DNA from 2 places in the Oceanicaulis sp. LC35 genome. Region 2 is predicted to be linked to the other one. Evidence: predicted binding sites of a transcription regulator. Region 2 holds the regulator's gene; the other holds the start of a gene.
The links. The regulator LexA, encoded in region 2, represses DNA repair genes until DNA is damaged. The targets are predictions, from matches to a motif close to ATGTTCCNCTTGTGTTCC.

Region 1 (10,343 bases), 1.0 Mb from region 2:
GCCGTGATCCACGATCAGGGCATGCAGCAGCGTTTCTGGAAAACTCGCCCGCAAGGCGTGCAGAAGCGCGGTGGAATCTCCGCCTCCGGAAAACCCGAGCGCGAGGGCGTCAGTCACCCCGACCTCTAGCGACAGCCGATCCGGGAGGTCTCGCGCTGGGCCTTGCGCCGGGCGTCTTCACCCGCACGCGGGAATTCGGACGGGAAGGTCGCCAGCACCTGGCAGGCGCGGTTCGTCTCGCCCAGTGCGGCCAGAGAGGCGCCCAGACGGACCAGGGCGTCCGGAGCGCGCGGCCCCTGACGATCTTCCTGCAGAGAGGCGATATAGGAATCCGCCGCATCCTGGAAATCGCCATTGATGAAATGGGTCTCACCCAGCCAGTACCAGGCCTGGCCGACTTTTTGGTCTTCAGGATAGGTCTGGGTGAAGTCGCGCAGAAGCTCGCGCGCACCGCCGAAATCGCCATCCAGAAGACGGGCATTGGCGGTCTCGAACAGGGTGTCCGCATCCATCACCGGCTCGGGCGGCGCCGCAAGCGAACTCACATCGGCATTGAGCTGAGCCTGCGCCCCGCTCTGGGAACGCGTATCAAGGGACGGGCCCCGCGGTGCGGTCTGCTGACCCGAGGCGCCCAGCGGCTGCACGGTTGAAGCGCGCGCCTGCGCGTAAGGATCGCTCTCATCGATTTCGTCAGAGGTGAGCAGGTCGGACGGACCGCCCAGCGACAATGGATCCCCGCCCGAAGCGGCCTGACCATTGCCGGCGTCATAGGCCGAACCGCCTGAGAACAGACGATCCACATTCACGCCCAGCTGCTCGAGCTCCTGACGCAGGCGACGGTTCTCGAAGTTCAGGCGTTCGATCTCGCCGGTCTGCACGCGCTGCTGACGTTCCAGATCATCCACCCGCATCATCAGGGTTTCCGCCACCGGATCGCCTTGCAGCGCGCGGGTCTCGACCTGGGCCAACCTCGCCTCGACCGCATCCAGCCGTGCGGCCAGCTCCCGACGCGATTGCGCCTCGGCGGGAGATGCGGCCAGGGCGGCCAGAAGGCCCAGGGCGGACAGGGAGATCAAAACGAGACGAGTCATACGCACGGGTCCTGTTCAGCGGCTCAGACGTTTGAGCGCTAGTGTCGTCGAGCAAACGGCAAAATCAAGGCGAAGTCAGGAATTGTTGAGCAGACGGACGTCGTCGTCCACGACGGTCCAGCCCTCACCCTCACGGTTTTGCAGGGCGAAGCCATAGCCGTACCCGTCCTGCAGACGCAGCGTGCAGTGCAGCTGGACATGGCTGGGCGTACACTCCGCCTCGCCGCCAGAACCCGGCTGGGCGATTTGCGCCGAGACGCTGGCGAGATCAGCGCGACTGTCCGCACCGTCCAGCCAATAGGGTTCATCCCCCTCAAACAGCGTCGCCAGAAACGCCGCAGCCCCGCCCGCGTCATAGGGCAGTGCAAGCGGCGGCTCGCCCATCGTCTCATCACCAGGTTCGGAGAGAGTGTCGTCCCCGGCCGGCGCAGGCTCGTCTTGCAGAGCGCCGTAAACGCCCGGCGTCGACTCCACCACCATGGACAGGCCGTAGAGCGCGCCAATAGCTGCGATCGGGGCCACGATAAGCCCCATGAAAAGACGGATGATCATTGTGCTGCCCCCTCAAGCAGAAACGCCCGCAAGGATGAACCTTGCGGGCGGTCTGATCAATCCTTTTCAGGGCTGCTCCTAGGAGACAGCGCCCGACTGGATGACGGTCATGGCGTTCCGGTTGGTCGCCCAGCACTGCTCGGAGGACTGGTTGCAGACCGGACGCTCTTTACCGTAGGACACGGTGGAGATGCGGGACGGATCCACACCCTGGCTGACCAGGAAGTCGCGAGCGGCGTTGGCGCGGCGTGCGCCCAGAGCCAGGTTGTATTCACGGGTGCCGCGTTCATCGCAGTTGCCGGCGATCAGGATGCGGGCGCCCGGATAGGACGCCAGCCAGGCGGCCTGACGACGCAGGGTCGTGCGGGCTTCGTTGGACAGCGTGTGCTGGTCCAGCGCGAAGAAGACGCGGTCGCCCGCATTCACTTCAAAATCTTCCACCGAACCCGGGATCGGGCCTTGCGGTTCAGGGTTCTGCTCAACGACAGGACCCGGATCCGGCTGAGGCTCCGGCGTGTACGGCTCAGGCTGCGAGGCGCAGGCGGCCAGCGAAGCGCTGAGCGCCAGAGCGGCAAGAATAGACAGGCGTTTCATAATAAGGTCGTCCTCTCCAAGCCTATGTGACTCTGCATAGGCAAATCGGTGTGGATGCTATCAGAATGGGCGCGCTTCACACCCCCAAAAAATCCCCAAAACGCGCACCTCGGTGATGACATTAGCCGAGCTAAGCTCAGTCGATCAAGGGCGACCAAGCCGGATCACTCGCTTGCCCCTGCGTCGGCAAACGGCGCAGATTGAAGCCCGCCAAATCGATGCTCCAGATCGAATACGTCGTCCCTTCGCGCGTTCTGTCGCCGCGTGTGAACAACAACACACGGCCATTGGGCGACCAGGCGGGCGTATCCACGAAGTAACCTTCATACAGGATACGTTCTTCGCCCGAGCCGTCCGCAGCCACAACGCCCAGCATGAACTGGCCATTGCGCTGTTTGGTAAAGGCGATCAGGTCGCCACGCGGACTCCAGACCGGAGTGGTGTAGCGGCCTTCGCCAAACGTGATCCGCTGCGGGTCGGTCCCGTCTGCGTTCATCACGTACAATTGAGATTGCCCGCCGCGAGAAGACGAGAACACCACCTGCTCGCCGGTCGGCGCATAGGAAGGCTCCACATCATCGGCGGGGTGGGTTGTGAGCTGGCGCAGGGTGCGCGAGCGCAGATCAAACTTGAACAGGTCATGCCCGCTATGGCGCTCGGCGGACACCACCAGCTCGCGACCATTGGGATGGAAGCGCGCGGACAGGGACTGGCCTTCGCTGGCGAGCGAGGGGCCGGTGTCAAACAGCGCTTCCTGACGGCCCGTCTCAAGGTCGTACAGGTAGGAGGTCGCGCGACCGTCACGGAAGGACACATAGGTGATCTGCTGGGCGCTCGGCGAATAGTTCGGCAAGAGCGCCATATAGGACCGGTCGGTCAGGAAGGACGGGTTGGCGCCATCCTGATCCATCACCGCCAGACGACGGATCGGCTCGTTATTGGGGCCATTGCCCTCGGAGACATAGACGATGCGGGTGTCGAAATAGCCGCTCTCACCGGTCAGACGCTCATAGACGGCGTCCGACACCTTGTGAGCGATGCGGCGCCAGTTGTCTGGAGACGTCACGAACTGCAGGCCCTGCATCTGCTGTTCGGTATTGGCGTCCCACAGGCGGAAGGCCACGAGCATGCGGTCATTCTCGTCAATCGTCACCTCGCCCACCAGCAGCGCGGAGGCGTTGATCACGCGCCAGTCGCCAAAGCGCGGGCGCAGATTGATGTCTGAGATGTCCTCGATGAACGCCTCGGGATCGACCGGAGCGAACAGGCCCGAGGTCTCGAGATTGTTGCTGATCACACGGGAGATGTCCGCGCCGATCTCGGCTTCGCGATTGTCGTCGCCCATGAAGTCGGGAATGGCGATCGGGGTCGGGTCCAGCGTGCCTTCGGTCACGTCCACAACAAGCGGAGTTTGCGCAAAGGCCGAGCCGGCTATCACGATCAGGGCGAGGATCGGTGCAAAGAGGTAGCGCAGGACGGTCATGGAGAAGCTCCCGGGTTTCGGACGGAGGATCAGCGATTACGTTGGGTGTCGACATTAACCCGGAGCACGCGCCACTGGGCGTAATGCTCGGGGGGCAGAGGATAGGGCTGGCATTCGATCGCGCCGCGCAAGGCTCGTTCACCCGCCACTCTCAGGAAGGAATTGGGCGAATTCATGATGCGCGCTTCGTCGATCAGACGCGGCGGAACCGACAGGCGTCCATTGCGCTCCAGCCGCACTTCCATGGCGACGCGAAGGTCCATACTGGCCGGCGCGTCCGCGTTCGAGCGAATGCAGCGACTGATATGAGACGCCGCCATCGCCGACAGGCTGGCGGTCATGTCCGTGCCTGCGCCGACGCTGTTGCGCTGCTCGCCCGTTTCGGCCTGACCTTGCGGGGCGGCGTTATCGCGCGAGCGGTCCACAAGCTGGGACAGCGCGTTGAGATCGAGGGATTCCTGACGCGGTTCAGGCTCGCGCGGACGGGGCTGCGGGACCGGCTCGGGTTCCGGCTCAGGTTCGGGTTCAGGCTCCGGCGGCGTGGGTTCGGGTTCGGGCTCCGGCTCGTCCTGAGGCGCAGGCGGAATGACTTCCGGCTGGGCTTCAGGCTGCACGGGCTCCGGCTCCGGCTCTGGAGCAGGTTGCGGCGCAGGCGTTTCGATGACCTCTTCGGGTTCAGGCTCCGGCTCGGGACGGGCGGCGCGCACATTCGTCTCGCGCGCCAGCGTCACCAGCTCGACGGGCACATAGGTCAGCTCTTCGGTCAAACGCCGCGTATGCGGAAACGCGATCAGCGCGCTCGCAATCAGCCCTGCATGAATGCACAGGGAGAGGATGAACCCCAGGGCCTGACGCATGGCCCGACCCCCTATTCGCGGATCGGTTCGGTGACGAGGCCGATATTGGTGTAGCCAGAAGCCGACACCCGGGCCATCACCCGCATGACATCGCCATAGGGGGCGCCATCATCGGCGCGGATATAGATCCGTGCTTCAGAACCTGCGCCGGTAATTGCGGCCAGACGCGGGGCGAGCTCGTCAAACTCGACCACAGTCTCCATCAGATAGAGCGTGCCGTCCGCCTGGATCGTCAGGGTCAGCGGTTCTTCCGACGTGGTCATGGCGCGCGCTTCGGTGTCAGGCAGATCGACCTCGACCCCCACCGTCAGGAGCGGCGCGGACACCATGAACACGATCAGCAGCACCAGCATCACGTCCACGAACGGCGTGACATTGATCTCAGCCTTGGGCTTGAAGCGACGACGCCCATTGCCGCCGCCGGAGTCGAGACCGCCAGCCATGAGCTAGTTCCCCCGGCTCGCAAGCGCCGCCAGGTCATCCACCAGGCCTTCAAGGCGGGCGGCGTATTTGGCGAGATTGGACGACAGGGCGTTAAAGAAGATCACGGCCGGAATAGCGGCCAGAAGACCCAGGGCGGTCGCGAACAGGGCTTCGGAAATGCCCGGGGCCACGACGGCCAGAGACGTATTCTCGGACGCAGCGATGGAGCGGAAGGCGTTCATGATGCCCCACACCGTGCCGAAGAGACCGATGAAAGGCGCGGACGAGCCTATGATCGACAGCACGCCGAGACCGGCTTCCATCTTGTTCAGCTCGCGATTGGCTTCCGCGCCGCCGCTTTTGGCGACCGCGTAACCGTCCCAGTCACGCATGGCGGCCGCCAGCACACGGCCAAAGGGCTCCTTGGCGGGCTTGGCGTATTTGTCGACCAGTTGATCGAGGGAGCCGCCGGACCAGAAATCGTTTTCAAAGCGCGAGGCGCCGGCATGGGCCTTGTTCAGCTGCATCCACTTCTCGATGGCGATGGCCCAGGACCAGATCGACATCAACGCCAGGATCGCCATCACCGCCTTCACCACGATGTCGGCGCGCATGAACAAATGCATGATGGTCAGTTCAGTGGCCGGACCCGTCAGCTCAACTGCAACGCTTTCCATGGAAACTCCGCTAGACCCTCACGCACCCGCGCCGAGCGGATGCGTCATTATGAAACGCCCTCGGCAAGCAGGTGTAACCGCACGCACGCGCCACGCCAAGCCGAACTCTTCGAGCCGGGCATAACATCAACAGAAAACACCGCGATTGGGGCGAATTGAGGGAGAATTCTAGTCGGTTACGTAGCGTAACACCTGATCCAGCATGCTCTTGGGCAAGCGCCTTGGGCGCCCCTCAAGGTCGATACAGGCCGCTTCCACATCGGCGGTGACCAGCACTTCACCCGCCGCCATGACCCGCTGGCGGATCACCAGCCGGGCGCCCTTTGCAGACAGAAACCGCGTCTCGATGGTCAGAGCGTCATCAATGCGGGCAGGCTTGAGATAATCGAGATTGATCTTGCGCACGGCAAAGCCCAGCGGCGGGTCCAGTTTCAGGATCTCGGCGTGAGATATGCCCGCACAGCGCAGGGCGTCGGTCCGACCCCGCTCCAGGAATTTGAGATAGTTGGCGTAATAGACGACGCCCGTGAAATCGGTGTCTTCGTAATAGACCCGGACAGACAACTGGTGCGTCTTGTCATCGAGCCAGACACCGGCATGGGGTTCGGCCATTACGCGCCCTCCCCGAACAGATCGTCACTGAGATGACGCGGCATGGTGAAGCCCAGATGTTCATAGGCGCGCTTGGCCGCCACCCGGCCGCGCGGCGTGCGCATGATGAAACCTTGCTGGATCAGGAAGGGTTCGACCACGTCTTCCAGCGCATCGCGCGCCTCGGCGCAGGCCGCCGCCAGCGTTTCAACGCCCGCAGGCCCGCCGCCAAAACCATCAATCAAAACCCGAAGATAGCGCCGATCGAGGCTGTCGAGCCCCACTTCGTCCACGTCGAGCCGTCTCAGCGCAGCGTCGGCGGCTTTTGAATCAATGACAGGCACGCCGTCTTCCTCGGCGAAGTCGCGCACCCGGCGAAGCAAACGCCCGGCGACGCGCGGCGTGCCGCGGGCGCGCTTGGCGATCTCGGTCGCGCCATCCTCGCTCATGGGCGCACCCAGCTTGGCGGCGGCGCGGGCGACAATGCCGGAGAGTTCTTCGGTAGAGTAAAACTCAAGCCGCACCGGCACGCCGAAGCGGTCCCGCAAAGGCGTCGCCAGTAGACCCGCCCGAGTCGTGGCGCCCACGAGCGTGAAGGGCGGCAGATCAATGCGCACGGTGCGCGCGCTCGGTCCCTCGCCGATCACCAGATCAAGGCAGAAATCCTCCATCGCCGGATAGAGAATCTCCTCGACCGCCGGGAGCAAGCGGTGGATCTCGTCGATGAAGAGGACGTCGCGTTCTTCAAGATTGGTCAGGATCGCTGCAAGATCGCCCGCCTTGGCGATCACCGGGCCGGACGTGGCGCGAAAATTCACGCCCAACTCCTTGGCCACGATCTGGGCGAGCGTCGTCTTGCCAAGGCCGGGCGGGCCGGACAAGAGGACGTGATCGAGCGCCTCGCCGCGTCGCGCAGCGGCCTGGGTGAAGACCTTGAGATTGGCGATGGCGGCGGGCTGGCCCACGAACTCGTCAAAGGACAGCGGACGCAACGCCTTGTCCCGGCCATCGCCGGGGCTGGCTTCTGCTGAAATGATGCGCTCTTCGGCTTCGCTCACCGCGCCAGCTCCTTGAGGGCTGATTTGATCACAAGCCCTTCGGTCGCATCATCGCCCAGCTGACGCAAGGCTTCGGCGGCGGCCTTGCGTGCATCGCTTTCGCTATAGCCCAGATTGACCAATGCCGAGACGGCGGATTCGCGCATCACATTGTCTCGTGGCGCGGAGGGAGCAGACGGCGCATCCGCGCCCGCAGGGGCCAGAGCGGCGGCCAGACCTGCAACACCAGCGCCCAGCGACCGGCCCAATGGCGGCGCCTTGTCCTTAAGTTCGGTGGCGATGCGTTGGGCAAGCTTCTTGCCCACGCCCTTGGCGCGCTCGAACGGAATGGGATCGCCCAGAATGGCGGAGCTTTCGATCTCCCCGACCTCGATGGCGTCCAGCATGGCGAGGGCGTGCTTGGCGCCCACCCCCTGCACCGATTGCAGGCGCACGAACCAGGCGCGTTCGGAATCGCTCAGGAACGCAAACAGCTTGAACTGGTCCTCGCGTACATGGGTCTCGATATGAAGCGCGACCGGCTTGCCCGGTTCAAGCCGGGCCAAAGTGCGCGATCCGGCGCTGACCAGATAGCCGACGCCGTTCACATCAATGACGGCCTCTTCCTCGCCCACACAATCGACGACGCCCTTGAGCTTTCCGATCACGACGCGCTTCCTTTCACGCTGGTTCTATGGTGCGCATGACAGACTGCGACAGCCAGCGCGTCGGCGGCGTCCGCATCCGCTTTCGATCCGGGCAGCAGGATGGCGATCATCGCCGCGACCTGCGCCTTCTCCGCCGAGCCCGTGCCCACAACCGCTTTCTTGACAAGCTTGGGGGCGTATTCGCCCACAATCAGACCCGCGCGCGCCGGGGCCAGCATGGCGGCCGCCCGGGCCTGACCGAGCTTGAGCGCGCTGACCGCGCTGGCGTGAACGAACTGGTCTTCCACTGCGGCTTCGTCGGGTTTGTGCGCGATCACAAGCTCTTCAACGGCGTTGTAGATCACCGTCAGTCGTTCAGCCATGGGCGCTTTGGAGGGGGCCTTGATGACACCATAGCCGACCAGCGACAGGCGCGAGCCGGTCTGGTCGATCACCCCCCAACCCGTGGCGTTCAAACCCGGATCGATGCCCAATATGCGAATCGCGCTGCTCATCCGGCGCCAGCATAGAGCACTTGGAACAAAACGCGACCAAACTCTGCACGCGGGCCCGTTCAGATCGCATTCAGCTTCTCAGGGACCATAATCGGTGTAAGGTCATTGTCTTTGGGGGAGACGGGCATGAGCAAGAAACGGACGCTCTCACGGCGGTCCTTCCTGACCCAGGTCGCAGGCGGCGCAACCGCCATCGGCGCGGCGGGTCTTACGGGCTGCACCACGACCGGCGCGGGCTACACCGGGCTGACCGATCAGGATACAGGCCCCTACGCAGACGCTGTGGGATACGGACGCCGCGGCGCCTATGGCGGCGAACGCAATTGCACCGACGCTGATCAGGGCCCTTATGCCGATCCTGCAAATCAGGGCCGCAATTGCCGCGGACAGTCGGGCTTTACCGACAATGATCAGGGGCCGTATGCGGACCCGCCCGGTCAGGGTCGCGGCAACGGCTACCAGAACGGTTATACTGACAACGATCAGGGCCCTTACGCCGACCCGCCCGGACAGGGACGCGGGGGCTACCAGAATGGCGTCACCGATAACGACCAGGGACCGTACGCCGATCCGCCGGGTCAAGGGCGCGGCAACGGCTATCAGGGCGGATATACCGACAATGATCAGGGGCCGTATGCGGACCCGCCCGGTCAGGGTCGGGGCGGCCATCCGGGCGGCGGACGCCAATGCACGGACTCTGACTCAGGGCCCTATGCCGATCCGGCCAATCAGGGACGGCGCTGCTAGCCCTCATGTCATCCACGCCTGTTTCCACGTCCGGCGCGCTGGCCAGCCTCCTCGCGCCCCACAAGACAGATACGTTCTTTGAGACCGCCTTTGAGCAGACCCATCTGCATGCGGCGGGGACGGACCATGACCGGTTCAAGCCACTGATCAGTCTGGACGCCATCGACCGTATTCTGGCTGAAGACCTGTTGCGGGAGGGCGATCTGTCCATGGCGCGGGCCGAACCCCGCCTGCAGGCCGGCGCCTGGCTGCGGGAGGACGGTCTGGTGGATCGGGGCGAGGTCGCGAGGCTCTACCAGCAGGGCGCGACGCTGATCCTGCCCCAGCTGCAGGCGCGTCACCGGCCGCTGGCCGATCTCTGCCGTCAGCTGGAAGCGGAGTTCTCGTGCCCGGTCCAGACCAATATCTATCTCACCCCGCCCAACGCGCAGGGCTTTCAGACCCATTACGACAATCACGATGTGCTGGTGCTGCAGGTCGAGGGCTCCAAGCGCTGGCGGCTCTATGACGCCCCGGTGGGCACGCCCTATCGCGGCGAGCGCTTCACGCCGGGCCGCTTCGCCCAGACCGAGCCGCGCGACGAGCTGGTGCTGAACCCCGGCGATGTCCTTTATGTGCCGCGCGGGCTGATGCATGACGCGGTCAATGAAGGGACCGACGAGGCCTCGCTACACATCACGACAGGCCTTCTGGCCAAGACCTGGGCGGACTTCCTGCTCGAAGCGGTGTCTGAAGCCGCGCTGCGCACGCCGCAACTGCGCCGCGCTTTGCCGCCCGGCTTCGCCCGCGGCGCCGTCAGCTCCGGCGTGTTCGCAAAAACCTTTGCCGAAGCGCTGGAAGCGGTGGGCAGGAACGCCGACATCGATGCGGTGCTGGGCCTTTTCACCGACACCGCCCTCACTTCACGCCCCGCCGATACGCGCGGCGCGCTGACCTTTGGTCCGATCACGGCGGACACGAAACTGAAGCGCCGGGCGCTGATTGCGCTCGACCTTGTGGATGACGGGGATCATGTGGCGCTGGTGGCGCCGGGCGGCGCGCTGACTTTTGACGCGCCCGCTGAAGCCGGGCTGGAGCGGCTTTTAAAGGGCGAGACCATCAGCCTGTCAGACTTTCCCGCACTGGACGA
Region 2 (10,343 bases):
CGCCGAGACCACCTTCACCATGGGCGCTGGGGAAATCGCTGCAGTTGAAAGCCAGCTGGGCTGGCGCGTTGTGCGCATTGACGCCGCCAACGACCCGGTCACGCCGGACTTTGCCGACATGGAAAGCGAACTTCGCTCCGAGCTGGCCCTGGATACGGCGGAAGGCATGATGCTGGATGCCCTGGGCGTGTTTGAAGAAGCCCATGGCGATGGCGCCACACTGGAAGCCGCCGCCATGCAGGCAGGCCTGTTTGCAGAGCGCATCGATTTTGTGGGCGCCAACGGCTATTCCGCCGATCGCGCCCCTGCGCTGACCCTGCTGCAGAACCCGGACATCCTGTCCGCCGCCTTCTCCGCGCAGCAAGGCTACGCCACTGACCTTGAAAGCTATGGCGAGGATGGCGGCTATTTCGTCATCCGCGTGGACGAGATCGAGCCCGCCCGTCTCTACGAGCTTGATGAAGTGCGCGATGACGCAACCCAGTTCTGGACTATGCGGGAAACCGACAACCGTCTTCAGGCCGTGGTCGATGACGTGCAAACCCGTCTGGATGCCGGCGAAAGCCTGGACGCCATCGCAGAATCCCTTGGCGTGGGCGCGCGCGTTGAATCCGCTGTCCTCAGCCGTGGTGAAACCGCAGGGCCATTCAACGCCCAGCTGGTGGCCCAGGCTTTCCGTCAGGCTGAAGGCGGTCGTTTCATGTCTCGCGCAGACAACCAGACTACCCGGGCGCTTGTCCTTGTTGACGAAGTGATCGCCGGTGAAGCCGGGACCATCACCGCAACCCAGCGCACCGAGCTGACCAACGAGTTGCGTGACGATGCGACCCAGATTGTCACCAGCGCGCTGATCAACGCCTATGACGTGCGTCAGAACCAGGACCTGATCGATCAGGCGCTGGGACGCACCGCCATTCAGTAACAGGCGTGACATGACCGCATTCGCACCGGACCTTGCGACCGCGACAGAGCTGTGCGCGCGTGGGCAGACCGTTCTGCTGACCGCAACACGCGTCGATGATCTGGAAACCCCGGTCTCGGCCTATCTGAAGCTGGCCTCGCACAACGCCAACACCTTCCTGCTGGAAAGCGTTGAAGGCGGCGCGTTTCGCGGCCGGTATTCCGCAATCGGTCTGGATCCGGATCTGATCTGGCGGTGCCGGGGCGATCAGGCTGAAATCGCCACCGCGCCCGCACCCGGCGTTGCACCGGGCAGTTTCGAGCCTTGCGCCGAACCGCCCCTGCAATCACTGCGCACACTGATCGAGGACAGCCGTCTGACCCTGCCTTCGGGTCTGCCGCCTATTGCTGCGGGTCTGTTCGGCTATCTCGGCTATGACACGATCCGTCAGGTCGAACGTCTGCCCAACCATGCCGAGCCCGACCCTCTGGGCCTGCCCGAAGGTCAGCTGCTGCGTCCGCGCGTCATGGTGGTCTTTGACGCCCTGCGTCAGGAAATCCTGGTCGCAGCGCCCATCCGGCCCAAGGCGGACATGGAGCCCGAGCTTCAGGTCGACGCCGCACGCCGCCGCATCGAAGCTGTGTTCGCGCGGCTGGACGCCCCGGCCCCGATCGCCGGTTCGGCTGCGCCGTGGACGCTGGATGACCCGGTCAGCAATATGGAGCCGGCCCAGTACCGCCAGAATGTCGAGACCGCGAAAGCCTATATCCGCGCGGGCGATATCTTTCAGGTCGTGCCCAGCCAGCGATTCTCTGCGCCCTATACGGCGACGCCGCTCTCGCTGTACCGGTCCCTGCGACGTACGAACCCCTCGCCTTTCCTCTACTTCTTCAACCTGCCCGGCTTCGCCATTGTCGGATCGAGCCCGGAAATCCTGGTGCGCTTGCGTGGGGATACGGTCACGGTTCGCCCCATCGCAGGCACCCGCCCGCGCGGCAATTCCGAAGAAGCCGATCAGGCCCATGAAGCGGATCTGCGCGCCGATCCCAAGGAACGCGCCGAGCATCTGATGCTGCTCGACCTGGGCCGTAATGATGTGGGCCGGGTCGCCAAGGCCGGCACGGTGCGCGTGACCGAGCGCGAGATCATCGAGCGCTACAGCCATGTCATGCACATCGTTTCCAATGTGGAAGGCCAGCTGGGCGACGACCAAGACGCCATCTCCGCATTGATGGCCGGCTTCCCGGCGGGCACCGTCTCAGGCGCGCCTAAAGTGCGGGCGATGGAGATTATCGACGAACTCGAACCCCATCGCCGCGGCATCTATGCGGGCGCTGTGGGTTATTTCGGGGCCAATGGCGACATGGACATGGCGATCGCCCTGCGCACCGCCATCGTCAAGGATGGCCGCATGCATGTTCAGGCTGGCGCTGGCGTGGTGCTCGATTCCGATCCGGAGTCCGAGCATCAGGAGACGGTGAACAAGGCGCGCGCCCTGTTCCGCGCCGCCGCTGAAGCCTGGCGCTTCGTCTAGCTCTCGATTTCGACAGATGGCGACGCGCCCAGCGCGCTAACCGTTACGATCTCGACCCCCACCGCTTCGGCGCGTCGTGACAGGTCCGACAGGACAGCCAGGGTCTGTGGTCGGGGGTGACCGATGGCGATCGCCTGACCGTTTTGCAGCGCCAGGGCCAGCGCCGTATTCAGCTGGGCGCTGACCGAAGCCTCATCCGGCGCATGATCCAGAAAGACATCCCGAGTCAGCGCATTCAGCCCCGCCGCCCGGGCTGAGCGCGCCGCCTGAGACCGTGGATGGGTCAGGGAATCCACGAAAATCAGGGAAGATGGCAAGTCTGCTGCAGCAAACACCGCATCCATGGCGCGCCGGTCCGAGGTCAGACGACTGCCCATATGATTGTTGAACCCGGTCGCGCCGGGAACCCGCGAGAACGCCCAGCGGATGCGCGAGGACATTTCCCCGGCGCTCTGAAATTCGGTCAGGGCGTAAGGACCGGGGTCTTCCACACCGACGGGCTCCATGGGCAGATGGAGAAACACTTCGCTGCCTGCCTCTGACGCCCGACGGGCGATCACGGGCGCAGCCTCGGCATAGGGCAGGATCGACAGGGTCAGCGGAACATCCATCGCCAGCAAACGGTCAGCCGCCGCCACATCCAGCCCCACATCATCGATGATCACCGCCAGTTGCGGGCGTTGGCGGGCGGCAGCAAGCGACGGCGACGGCGCCGGTGAAGACGCAGAAACCTCTACCGGAACCGGTTCTTCACCGCGCACATACACGTCAGCTTCAATCCGGTTCGAGGCTTCAACGCGGATCACGCCGGGCCAGAAGGCTGTTGCATCAGCCTGGCCCGTGCTCGCCAAGGTTTCCGTCTGGTCAGGCTCCACAGACTGGGCGCCAAGATTATAGGCAAGCGCCGCAACCAGCATGAAACCGGCGGCCAGAGCCGAGCCCAGGTGCGGCGCATATGAAGCAGTTCGCATCATCAAAGCGTATTTACAGCGAGTCGCGGTTGGCGGCGCGCACGGGCTTGCTTAAGTTCCACAGCTCATTTTCACAGATGCTGCGAGCCGCCCATGCTGTTGATCATCGACAATTATGACAGCTTCACCTTCAACCTGGTCCATTACGTCCAGGAGCTGGGGGCCCCGACGCGCGTCATCCGCAATGACGCCATGAGCGCCGCCGACGCGCTGGCGCTGGACCCCAAGGGCATTCTGATCAGTCCGGGCCCGTGCGATCCGGACCGGGCCGGCATCTGTCTTGAGCTGATCGAAACCGCGCCCCACGATCTGCCGATCTTTGGCGTCTGTCTGGGCTTTCAGTCCATTGGTCAGGTGTTCGGCGGCAAGGTGGTTCAGGCCAAAGCCATCATGCATGGCAAAACCAGTCCTATCGAGCATGACGGGACCGGCGTATTCGAGGGCCTGCCCTCGCCCTATAACGCCACACGCTATCACTCTCTCGCGGTCGATCTGCCGGACGGCACTGACCTGGTCGCTAACGCCCATACCGCCGACGGTGAGATCATGGGTCTGATGCACAAGACCCGCCCCATTCACGGCGTGCAGTTCCACCCCGAATCCATTGCCTCCGAGCATGGTCATGCGCTTATCGGCAATTTCCTGCGCCTCGCAGGGATGACTGTGGAACAAGCTGCATGAGCCGCATGCGCCCCGCCATTCAGGCCCTGGCGCAGGGTCAGGAGCCGGATGCCGCCGCCCTTGAGGCGGCGTTTGACGCCCTTATGGATGGCCAGGCGGACCCGGTCGAGGTTGGCGGCTTTCTGCTGGCCCTCACCGCGCTGGGCGAAAGCCCGCAAGCGCTGATGATCGGCGCCAAGGCCATGCGCGCCCGGATGACGCCTGTTGCCGCCCCCGCCACTGCCATAGACACATGCGGGACCGGCGGGGATGCCCGCGGCACCTGGAATATCTCCACCGCTGCGGCTCTGGTCGCTGCAGGCGCAGGCGCTGTCGTCGCAAAACATGGCAACAAGGCCGCCTCCTCCAAGTCAGGATCCGCCGAAGTGCTTGAAAGCCTCGGCGTGAACCTCTTCGCCTCACCGACTCAGGTGGAAGCGGCTCTGTCCCAAGCGCGCGTGGGTTTTCTCTTCGCACAAGCCCATCACGGCGCCGTGCGCCATGTGGGACCGGCACGAAAAATTCTGGGCGTGCGGACCATCTTCAATCTTCTGGGGCCGCTCTCAAACCCGGCTGGCGCGAAGCGTCAGCTTCTGGGCGTGTTTGATCGCAAATGGCTCCTTCCCATGGCCGAGGCCCTGCGGGGTCTTGGCGCTGAAGCGGCGATGATTGTGCATGGCGAAGACGGGCTGGATGAAATCACCACCACGGGCGTCAGCCATGTGGCCGAGCTCTTCCCTGATGGAACGATCCGCGAATACCAGATCACGCCCGAAGACGCCGGTCTGCCCCGCGCAGGTCTCGACGATCTCAAGGGCGGAGAACCTGAAGAGAACGCCGAGGCGATCCGCGATCTTCTGAAAGGCGCCACAGGCCCCTATCGCGATATCGTGCTGTTTAACGCCGCTGCGGCGCTCAAACTCGCCGGTCTCTCTGATGATCTGAAATCGGGTGCAGCGCTTGCCGCCAGCGCCCTTGATGAGGGCCGCGCGCAAGCGGCGCTCGACGCCCTTGTTCGCGCCAGCAACGCCTGAACCAATTTGACGAGACCGCAATGAGCGATGTTCTGACCCGTATCGAAGCCTATAAGCGCGCTGACGTCGCCGAGCGCAAAGCCCGCCTATCCTATGAGGCGGTGTGCGAGCGGGCGCAGGATGCGAGCCCTGTTCGCGGTTTCAAGGCGGCATTGGAGCGCGATGCCGCCGCGAACGGTCTGGGCCTGATTGCCGAAGTAAAGAAAGCCAGCCCCTCCAAGGGCCTGATCCGCGCGGACTTCAATCCGCCCATCCTCGCCAAAGCCTATGAAGACGGCGGCGCGAGCTGCCTGTCCGTTCTGACCGATGAGCCCAGTTTTCAGGGCCATGACGACTATCTGGTCGCCGCACGCGCTGCAGTGGACCTGCCCGTCCTGCGCAAGGATTTTCTCTATGATCCCTGGCAAGTCGCCGAATCACGCGCGCTCGGCGCGGACTGTATTCTGGTGATTCTGGCGAGCGTGGATGATTCCCTCGCCGCCGCCCTGATCGAAGAAGCCTTCAAATGGGGCATGGATGCCTTGGTCGAAGTGCATGACGCAGAGGAAATGAAGCGCGCCCTCGCCCTGCCCAGCCCGCTCGTTGGTGTGAACAATCGCAATCTGCGCACGTTTGAGACGAGCCTTGAAACCTTTGAAACCCTTGCCCCTATGGTGGGTGAAGACCGTGTTCTGGTGGCCGAAAGCGGCATTTTCACCCGTGACGACGCCGTGCGTTTGCAACAGGCTGGGGCCAAGGCGTTGCTGGTGGGTGAAAGCCTGATGCGCCAGGACGATGTGACAGCGGCGACGCGCGCCCTGATTGGTCGGGCATAACACCGGGCCTTCACTTGACGTTAAGACGGAACATGCATAGAACACCCTTATAGAGTTTCTATTTTGTTCCAAGAGGCGATCATGCTGACCAAAAAGCAGCACGAGCTTTTGCTCTACATCAACAAACGTCTGTCCGAAGACGGCGTGTCGCCTTCCTTTGACGAAATGAAAGAGGCGCTCAATCTCGCTTCCAAATCCGGCGTTCACCGTCTGGTCTCGGCTCTGGAAGAGCGCGGCTTCATCCGCCGCCTCGCCCACCGCGCCCGCGCTCTGGAAGTGCTCAAGCTGCCCTCTGGCGGCGCGAGCGCCCAGTCCACGCCTGCCAAGACCAATGTCGTCAGCGCCGATTTCGGCTCCGCCACCTCTGATGAGCGCACCCATGGCGTGGAAGTGCCGGTCCTTGGCCGGATCGCCGCCGGTGTGCCGATCGAGGCGATCCAGCACGAAACCGACCGCCTGCCCGTCCCGGCGGACATGATTTCAGGCGGCGAACACTTCGCCCTCGAAGTCCACGGCGACTCCATGATTGAGGCCGGCATCCTTGATGGCGACCTTGTGATCATCAAGCGCGGCGACACGGCCAATACCGGCGACATCGTCGTGGCGCTTGTTCATGACGAGGAAGCCACGCTGAAAAAGCTGCGCAAGAAAGGCGGCTCCATCGCCCTTGAAGCGGCGAACCCGGCCTATGAGACCCGGATTTTCGGCCCGAACGAGGTGAAGGTTCAGGGTCGCCTTGTGGGACTTATCCGTCGCTATCACTAGGCGATCTGCTTTCGGGGCAGTAGTCTGGCGCACCCTTCTGAGGACGCCAGCTCATGACCGACGCCACCCCGCTCAGCTTTGACCTCTACTGGTCTTTCCGCAGCCCCTACAGCTATATCGCCGCCCAGCGATTTTTAGAGCTGCGTCAGCACTACGCCTTCAATGTGAATGTGCGCATCGTGCGCCCGCTGGCGGTTCGAAGCCCTGAATTCTTTGAAGAGCGGGATCCACGCTGGATCCATTATGTAATCGTGGATGTAGCGCGCGAGGCGGAACGACTGGGCTTGCCCATTTCCGCCCCCTCGCCTGACCCGATCGTACAGGACATCCATACGCTCAAGATCGCCCCGGAACAGCCGCGGATCGCCTATCTCAACCAGCTGGGCGTTCTGGCCTGCGAGGACGGCGACGGCCTGGCCTATATCGCCCACGCCAGCCGCCGCATCTGGGGCGGAAGCGCTGCAGGACATGACACGCCCTGGACCGAGGATGGCGCACTGGATGACGCGGCCCGCGCCGCCGGGCTCGATCCGGACACGCTGAACACGCAATCAGATGCCCAATCAGACCGTATTGATAGTCAAATCATCGAGAACGAAGCCAATCAGGACGCCGCCGGCCATTGGGGCGTGCCCCTAATGGTCTTTCAGGGCGAGCCCTTCTTCGGTCAGGACCGGATCGACGCCCTGCTCTGGCGCATGCAGCAACGCGGCCTGAAAGCGCTCTAGTCCGCTCAGGAACCGGAAGCGCCGCCCCACAAGCGATTGCGGCGCGCCGCTTGCGCGCTGCGCATGCGGATGACCTGCCCGTCATGGACCCAGAACTCCAGTCCGCCCAGCTCTTCCCGAGCGACAGTATCGAGAATCAGCGCCGCGCAACGACGTTTGCGCCAGGCGGAAACCTCCCCGTCAAAAACGATGAGGTCCGCCTCATGGCAATCATCTTCCAGCGCTTCGGCGGAGGCTGTCACGGCCAGCAACAAACCGTCTGAAGTTCGCCCCGTGCAGCCCAGACTGTCACAGCTCAGGGCGGCGCGATCCGGGCTGTCGCTGACGCCGGCCCGCTGCAGAAAGACCCGGGCATCGAACCGTCCGCGACGGCGATCTGTAACCGTGTAGCCCTCCGCGCCCTCAAAGCGAGCCAGCACCACCCCGCCATCGGTGATCATCATCTGGGGCGGGGTCTGGACCATGAACAGCGTCATCGCCGCCATGATCAGCAGCCCCCCGGTCACCCGCATCCATCCCAGCCCGATCACCAGACACGCAAAGCCCAGTCCGTAGAGCGCCACCAGCGCCGGGTCCGCCGCATTCGCCCCCACAACAGCGCCCTCCATGGTGGACGCCCAGTACGCCACATCCAGAACCCGGCGCAGCCCCTGGTCCATAATCCACAGAAAGGGCCGCTCCATCCCCACGACAGAGAAGATGAGCGCCGCGCCGCCCGCCGGCATGACCCAGAACGTAAAAAGCGGCATAGCGAGGAGGTTGGCGATAAGGCCATAGGCGGCCATGCGCTGGAAATGAAAGATCGCGAACGCCCCCGTCGCCGCCCCGGCAATGAGCGAGGTGGCGCTGAGCCCGGCCAGCGCATCCTTGAGCTTTCCAAACACGGATGACGACAGACCGGATTCAGGTCGCCAACGCTTATAGGCGTCAAAGCTGGCGATCAGGGCCGCAACAGCGGAGAAGCTCATCTGGAAACCGGGCTCAATGACGCTTTCAGGCGCAATGAGCAGGATCAGGATCGCCGCCAGCGCCAGTGAGCGCATGGAAAAAGCCTGACGGTCAAACAACACGCCCACCAGAACGACGAAGGCCATGATGTAGGCCCGCTGGGTGGAAACCGCCGCCCCGGAGATGATCAAATAGAGGCTGGCGGCGATCAGTGCGCCTAGAGCAGCCGGCTTGCGCGGGTCATGCGCGCGCGCCCAAGGCTCCCACATCGCAAACACCAGACGGATCAGCCAGTACGCCCCGCCCGCAAAAAGCGCCATGTGAAGGCCGGATATCGCCAGAATGTGCCCAAGCCCTGACAGACGTAACGCCTCGGCGTCCTCGGTGCTGACGCGGGCGCGTTCCCCGGTCAGCAAGGCGGCGGCGACAGCTCCGGTCCGCGTCCCGGTTTGAGATTGCAACCGCTCAGACAAACGCCAGCGAAAGCCCGCCAGGGACAGGCTGAGCGGCGCCCGTGTATCAATCTCGGTGCGCTCCATGTCCGAGATGGCGTAGCCCGTCAGAGCGATCTGATCGAACCAGGCGGCACGCGCCGGGTCATAGCCACCAGCGGCAACCGGGGCGGATGGCGGCGACAAGCGAGCCCGCACGCGGATCGCATCGCCTGGCTCGAACGCTGCGAGCCCCGCACGGATACGAACCCGATAGGGCGGCGTATCGGCATTCTCGAGCGCATGCACCCGGATGACAAGACGCGCCCGCCCCTCAAGCCGCTCCACCCGCTCAATCCAGCCCGTGACCTCTGCACTGCGTTCAGACTGAAAGGCCCCAAGTTCTGGCGCGCCCAGCGAATGAGCCCGCTCCCGAGACAGAACGAAGCCAAGTGTCAGGCAGTTCACAAGCACGAGCGCATAAAGTGTGAGGACGTTCCGTCTGAACCACCAGACAATGCCCGCGACAAAGCTCAGTCCCGCCCCGAACAGCACCGGCGCCAAGCCCGGCTCTGACGGCCATGAGAAATAGGCTGCTGCGCCGACAGCCAGCGCCACCGGCGCCCACAGGATCAGGCGGTTGGGGTCTGGAACTGTGAGCGCCAACGCGCCGCCCAGCCCAGCCGTCACGGCTCGGCGCAAGTCTGGGATTTCCCCCACAGGTGGAAACTTTAGCGATTTCACACCTTCATCATGGCGTGAACATCAGGCGGAGGCTATGACGGAGACGCTTTGGCGTGCTAAAGAGCACCTCCCTTCGCACTGCAGCATGAATTCGCAATTGCAAGACACCATGAAAATCATCACGCGTTTCGCGCCCTCACCGACCGGCTATCTGCATATCGGCGGCGCGCGTACGGCGCTGTTCAACGCCCTGTTCGCTCAGGCGAATGGCGGCGAATTCAAGCTTCGCATCGAGGATACGGATCGTGCGCGTTCCACCGATGAAACCGTGCAGGCGATTCTGGATGGACTGAGCTGGCTGGGCCTGAAATGGGATGGCGAAGCCGTGTCACAGTTCGCCCGCGCAGACCGTCACCGTGAAGTCGTGGACGCGCTGATCGAAAAAGGCGCGGCCTTCCGCTGCTATTGCACGCCGGAAGAAACCGAAGCGCTGCGCGAGCAGGCTTTCGCCGAAGGTCGCGCCCTGCGCTCGCCCTGGCGCGATCGTGATGCTTCAGAAGCGCCGGCGGACGCCCCCTTCGTGGTGCGCTTCCGTGCGGCGGATACTGACACTGTCATCGAGGATACGGTTCAGGGTCAGGTTCGTTGGGGCGCCAAGGAATTTGACGATCTCGTGCTTCTGCGCGGCGACGGCAACCCGACCTATAATCTCGCTGTAGTGGTCGATGACCATGATATGGGCGTCACCCACATCATCCGCGGCGATGATCACCTGACCAATGCCGGTCGTCAGACCCAGATCTATCAGGCGATGGGCTGGGAGATTCCGGTCTTCGCCCATATCCCGCTGATCCATGGTCCGGACGGCAAGA

Region 1: the regulator LexA is predicted to act here: its motif matches at 8,490-8,507, upstream of ruvC (crossover junction endodeoxyribonuclease RuvC).

Annotation. Positions count from the first base shown of each region.
Region 1 is NZ_CP170485.1:401,706-412,048, reverse strand. Features, by position in the region: gene tilS (tRNA lysidine(34) synthetase TilS) at 1-117, opposite strand, end outside; gene ybgF (tol-pal system protein YbgF) at 126-1,091, opposite strand; gene ACFELO_RS01940 (hypothetical protein) at 1,167-1,643, opposite strand; gene pal (peptidoglycan-associated lipoprotein Pal) at 1,722-2,237, opposite strand; gene tolB (Tol-Pal system beta propeller repeat protein TolB) at 2,374-3,720, opposite strand; gene ACFELO_RS01925 (hypothetical protein) at 3,750-4,577, opposite strand; gene ACFELO_RS01920 (ExbD/TolR family protein) at 4,589-5,020, opposite strand; gene ACFELO_RS01915 (MotA/TolQ/ExbB proton channel family protein) at 5,024-5,677, opposite strand; gene ybgC (tol-pal system-associated acyl-CoA thioesterase) at 5,846-6,289, opposite strand; gene ruvB (Holliday junction branch migration DNA helicase RuvB) at 6,289-7,326, opposite strand; gene ruvA (Holliday junction branch migration protein RuvA) at 7,323-7,973, opposite strand; gene ruvC (crossover junction endodeoxyribonuclease RuvC) at 7,970-8,467, opposite strand; gene ACFELO_RS01890 (hypothetical protein) at 8,594-9,214, shown strand; gene ACFELO_RS01885 (cupin domain-containing protein) at 9,220-10,343, shown strand, end outside.
Region 2 is NZ_CP170485.1:1,400,926-1,411,268, reverse strand. Features, by position in the region: gene ACFELO_RS06655 (SurA N-terminal domain-containing protein) at 1-922, shown strand, start outside; gene trpE (anthranilate synthase component I) at 933-2,435, shown strand; gene ACFELO_RS06645 (divergent polysaccharide deacetylase family protein) at 2,432-3,409, opposite strand; gene ACFELO_RS06640 (anthranilate synthase component II) at 3,500-4,087, shown strand; gene trpD (anthranilate phosphoribosyltransferase) at 4,084-5,100, shown strand; gene trpC (indole-3-glycerol phosphate synthase TrpC) at 5,121-5,915, shown strand; gene lexA (transcriptional repressor LexA) at 5,997-6,680, shown strand; gene ACFELO_RS06620 (2-hydroxychromene-2-carboxylate isomerase) at 6,734-7,408, shown strand; gene ACFELO_RS06615 (ComEC/Rec2 family competence protein) at 7,414-9,489, opposite strand; gene gltX (glutamate--tRNA ligase) at 9,617-10,343, shown strand, end outside.